One region of the Virgibacillus salinus genome, then DNA from elsewhere that is predicted to be linked to it. Evidence: a T-box and tRNA genes for the amino acid it is inferred to sense, from the RefSeq annotation. Region 1 holds a T-box; the other holds one or more tRNA genes.
What was found. A T-box is a leader RNA that pairs with one kind of tRNA and senses whether it is charged. The one in region 1 lies ahead of glyQ (glycine--tRNA ligase subunit alpha), so its partner is inferred to be a tRNA-Gly.

Region 1 (2,376 bases):
AAGGTGGGGTTTCTTGTGATCGACTTAACCTGGAGATTATTTAGTCAAACAGGAAACATTGAAACCTATTTATTATTGAAAGAGTTAGAAGAAAGAGCACGAGGTAAGGGAAATTCGGTCCAACAGGAAGATGAGGAAGTATCATCGATTGACACAAAATTATAGTACATGGGAATTTTTCAATGGTTTGACCTAAGAAGGTGATACTATTTGCTTGAAAAAATGAAAGGTATTGTCATTAAAACGCAAGATTACAGTGAATCACATAAAATAGTTACGATTTATAGTAATAAACTAGGTAAAATCTCTGCAATTGCCAGAGGAGCCAAGAAACCAAAAAGCAGAATGGCTGCAGTTACGCAGCCATTCATACTTGGTGAATTTTTTATCTATATCAATTCGGGATTAAGTACTATTCAGCAGGGAGATGTTGTTGATTCACTCCGTTTTATTAGGGAAGATATTATTAAGACAGCTTATGCTGCATATATAGTTGAGTTGACCGATAAATTAGTTGATTCACATTTACCGGATAAATATTTATTTGACCAGCTATACCAGACATTATCCTGGATCGCTGAACATGATGATGCAGATGCTGATATTCCAATGATGATGTATGAGTTAAAATTATTTGCAAAAGGCGGGTTTGCACCGACAGTAAGTAATTGTGTGAGTTGTGGCAGGAAAGATACTCCTTTATATTTTTCGATATCTGAAGGTGGTTTACTTTGTTCGCGATGTAACCATATTGACTCTGAAGCAATAATGCTGCCAGATAAGATAGCAAAATTGTTGCATATCTTTGTAAGTGTAGAATTGGAAAGAGTTGGTAAAATATCAGTGAAATCAGCAAATAAGAATTTATTGCGACAGTTAATAGATGCCTATTACGACCAATATGGCGGCTATTATCTTAAATCTAAACGATTTTTAAATCAATTGGATAAATTAAGATAAGCTACTTTTGTTGACAATATAGGTGTTAATACAGTATTATTTGTACATATTTCGAATAAAAACATAATTGTGTTGAGGAAGAATAGTACTTATTGATTGCTATTTTGAGCGAGTCCAGATTAGTGGAAGCTGGATAATAGGACGATGAGGAATGGCGCTTCTGAGCAAACGGTATAAAGTGGCTCTTGTATAGAGCAAGTAGGGTGGAACCGCGGTATAAAAACCGTCCCTATGTCATTTAAAATGACATAGGGACGGTTTTTTTATTCAAGCAGTTAAGAAAATATAAATTCTTCCTTACTGCATAAGTGCAACTTAAGCTTTCGCCATTAAAGCTTGGGGATAAGCCTAATTTTCTAATAAAGCAACTATGGAGGTTATTAAAAATGAAAATACAGGAAATGATTTTAACTTTGCAAAAATATTGGTCAGACCAAGATTGTATATTGATGCAGGCGTATGACGTTGAAAAGGGAGCCGGAACAATGTCTCCAATGACACTGTTAAGAAGTCTAGGTCCAGAACCGTGGAATGTAGCGTATGTTGAGCCATCAAGAAGACCAGCAGATGGTCGATATGGGCAAAATCCAAATCGACTTTATCAGCATCACCAATTCCAAGTAATTATGAAGCCGTCGCCAGACAATATTCAAGAATTGTATCTAGATTCATTAAAAGCGCTTGGAATTAACCCGTTGGAGCATGACATACGTTTTGTAGAGGATAATTGGGAAAATCCAACTCTGGGTGCTGCAGGATTAGGATGGGAAGTGTGGCTGGACGGAATGGAAATAACACAATTTACATACTTTCAGCAAATTGGCGGGCTTGAAGCAAGTCCGGTAACAGTTGAACTTACGTATGGGATTGAACGTTTGGCATCGTATATTCAAGATAAAGAAAATGTATTTGATTTGGAGTGGACAGATGGTGTAACGGTTAAAGATATCTTTTTTCAACCTGAATACGAACATTCAAAATATACGTTTGAAGAGTCTAATACAGACATGCTATTTAAGTTATTTTCTATGTATGAAAAAGAAGCTAAGGCTACAATGGAAAAAGGATTGGTATTTCCATCCTATGATTATGTATTAAAATGTTCGCATACATTTAATTTACTTGATGCTAAGGGTGTCATTTCAGTAACAGAACGAACAGGATATATTTCAAGAATACGAAACCTAGCTAGGAATATTGCTAAAGCTTACGTAGCAGAACGTGAACGGTTAGGATTTCCTATGTTAACAAAGGAGGCAGAATAATGGCTAAAGATGTATTGTTTGAAATAGGGCTAGAAGAATTGCCTGCACGATTTATTGATAAGGCAGAAAGCCAACTTATTAGTAAGACAAAGGATTGGCTAGATGAATTACGTATTTCGTATGACTCTATTACTTCATTCTCTACACCAAG
Region 2 (2,376 bases), on a different contig from region 1:
TCAAAAGATATCAAATGGAACTTCACAAAATTCCTAATCGATCGAAATGGACACGTAGTTGAGCGCTATGCACCTACAACAAAACCAGGGAAAATAGAAAAAGATATTATGAAACAATTATAATTTCAAAGGGGATGAGTTATTTGGAGGATTTTTTAACACTAGATAATCAGCTTTGTTTTGCAATTTATGAGACAAGTAGTCAATTTACTAAGTTATATTCAAAAGTACTTCATCCCTTTGGTATTACCTATCCTCAATACTTAGTCTTATTAGCGCTATGGGAGAAAGACGGGCTTACAGTCAAGGAAATGGGTGAACGATTAAATTTAGGTACTGGAACATTAACCCCCATGATCAAAAGAATGGAAGCAAATGGTTGGGTTAAAAAAGAGCGTACCAATAGCGATGAGCGAAAAGTTTATGTTTTTGTTCAGCCAAAAGCTATAGAAGAAAAAGATGCCATCAATCAATCCATTGCAAGCGAAGTAAATACATGCAATATCGAGTTATATGAATACGAACAATTGATGAGTCAGTTAAAGGTTCTTCATGACAAACTGATGAACCGAAATAATCGATAGTTCTTTAAGAAAGTGTAAATAGGGGATCAAATCATTCAGCGGACAACTGTCCAAATGAAGAGTCTGATCCCCTATAATTTTTTTACACTCAGAAACCCTGGGCAACAATCTTAGTAACAGATGCTACTGTGTTAAAATTGTTTAATATAATTTCAAAACTTACCTTTCTACCCTTTATTCCAAAACAAAAAAACACCTACAAACATTGGTGTTTCAACATTTATAGGTATTCCTATCATTTTTTAATTCAATTATATATTTCTTATAGATACCGGTGGTCGGGTTCGAACCGACACTCCCAGAGGGAACATGATTTTGAGTCATGCGCGTCTGCCAATTCCGCCACACCGGCATATGTTGGAGGCGGTAACCGGATTTGAACCGGTGATAAAGGTTTTGCAGACCTCTGCCTTACCACTTGGCTATACCGCCAAAACGAAGTAATGGAGCGGAAGACGGGATTCGAACCCGCGACCCCCACCTTGGCAAGGTGGTGTTCTACCACTGAACTACTTCCGCATAATGGCTGGGCTACCAGGATTCGAACCTGGGAATCACGGGATCAAAACCCGATGCCTTACCGCTTGGCTATAGCCCAATAAGATTGAAATTTATGGGGCGACCGGTGGGGATCGAACCCACGAATGCCGGAGCCACAATCCGGTGCGTTAACCACTTCGCCACGACCGCCATAATAAAATAATGGCAGGGGTAGTAGGAATCGAACCCACATCAAAGGTTTTGGAGACCTTCGTTTTACCATTAAACTATACCCCTACTTGTTAAAAAAATATATGGTGGAGGGGGAGAGATTCGAACTCCCGAACCCTGAGGGAGCGGATTTACAGTCCGCCGCGTTTAGCCACTTCGCTACCCCTCCATATAAATGTAAATGCAAAAATGGTGGCTCCGGACGGAATCGAACCGCCGACACAAGGATTTTCAGTCCTTTGCTCTACCGACTGAGCTACAGAGCCAATATATATATGCTATTGCTATAGATTTAAATGGCGGTCCGGACGGGACTCGAACCCGCGACCTCCTGCGTGACAGGCAGGCATTCTAACCAACTGAACTACCGGACCAAATATGTAAAATGCAGATATGCTTAAATTGTTGGCAGTCAAAGCACACTATTACTTTCAATTAGCAACGAAGTAAATTCGACGTAGTAATCTGAATAAAATTGGTTGCGGGGGCAAGATTTGAACTTGCGACCTTTGGGTTATGAGCCCAACGAGCTACCAGACTGCTCCACCCCGCGATATGAATTAATATTAAATTAATACTTCTATAACTTGAATAGAACTGTTCGTCGTGTTGCAAGATGATTCAGTGATGCTACACTCCTCACAAAGCCTACATTGAGGTTATTCAATGATGCTTACGGCTTTGCTCCACCCCGCGATATGAGATAGTATTAACTTTGAACTTTCGTCTAAAATGGTGGAGGATGCAGGGCTCGAACCTGCGACCCCCTGCTTGTAAGGCAGGTGCTCTCCCAGCTGAGCTAATCCTCCATATTAGTGGTGACCCGTACGGGACTCGAACCCGTGTTACCGCCGTGAAAGGGCGGTGTCTTAACCGCTTGACCAACGGGCCAAAAATATAAATGGCGGAGAGCGAGGGATTCGAACCCTCGAGGCCGCGATAACGGCCTACACGATTTCCAATCGTGCTCCTTCGGCCACTCGGACAGCTCTCCATGGCTCCACAGGTAGGAATCGAACCTACGACCGATCGGTTAACAGCCGATTGCTCTACCGCTGAGCTACTGTGGAATAATCCAAAT

Region 2: it has a tRNA-Gly gene. The T-box ahead of glyQ (glycine--tRNA ligase subunit alpha) is inferred to sense a tRNA for this amino acid. The anticodon was not compared.

Annotation. Positions count from the first base shown of each region.
Region 1 is NZ_FNKD01000002.1:292,573-294,948, forward strand. It holds gene BLS02_RS08225 (YqzL family protein) at 16-165, shown strand; gene recO (DNA repair protein RecO) at 211-960, shown strand; T-box leader at 1,024-1,194, shown strand; gene glyQ (glycine--tRNA ligase subunit alpha) at 1,347-2,225, shown strand; gene glyS (glycine--tRNA ligase subunit beta) at 2,225-2,376, shown strand, end outside.
Region 2 is NZ_FNKD01000003.1:245-2,620, reverse strand. It holds gene BLS02_RS11865 (glutathione peroxidase) at 1-123, shown strand, start outside; gene BLS02_RS11860 (MarR family winged helix-turn-helix transcriptional regulator) at 144-584, shown strand; tRNA gene BLS02_RS11855 (tRNA-Leu) at 854-936, opposite strand; tRNA gene BLS02_RS11850 (tRNA-Cys) at 943-1,016, opposite strand; tRNA gene BLS02_RS11845 (tRNA-Gly) at 1,029-1,103, opposite strand; tRNA gene BLS02_RS11840 (tRNA-Gln) at 1,108-1,182, opposite strand; tRNA gene BLS02_RS11835 (tRNA-His) at 1,199-1,274, opposite strand; tRNA gene BLS02_RS11830 (tRNA-Trp) at 1,288-1,361, opposite strand; tRNA gene BLS02_RS11825 (tRNA-Tyr) at 1,380-1,464, opposite strand; tRNA gene BLS02_RS11820 (tRNA-Phe) at 1,486-1,561, opposite strand; tRNA gene BLS02_RS11815 (tRNA-Asp) at 1,593-1,669, opposite strand; tRNA gene BLS02_RS11810 (tRNA-Met) at 1,772-1,848, opposite strand; tRNA gene BLS02_RS11805 (tRNA-Val) at 2,029-2,104, opposite strand; tRNA gene BLS02_RS11800 (tRNA-Glu) at 2,112-2,186, opposite strand; tRNA gene BLS02_RS11795 (tRNA-Ser) at 2,198-2,289, opposite strand; tRNA gene BLS02_RS11790 (tRNA-Asn) at 2,291-2,365, opposite strand.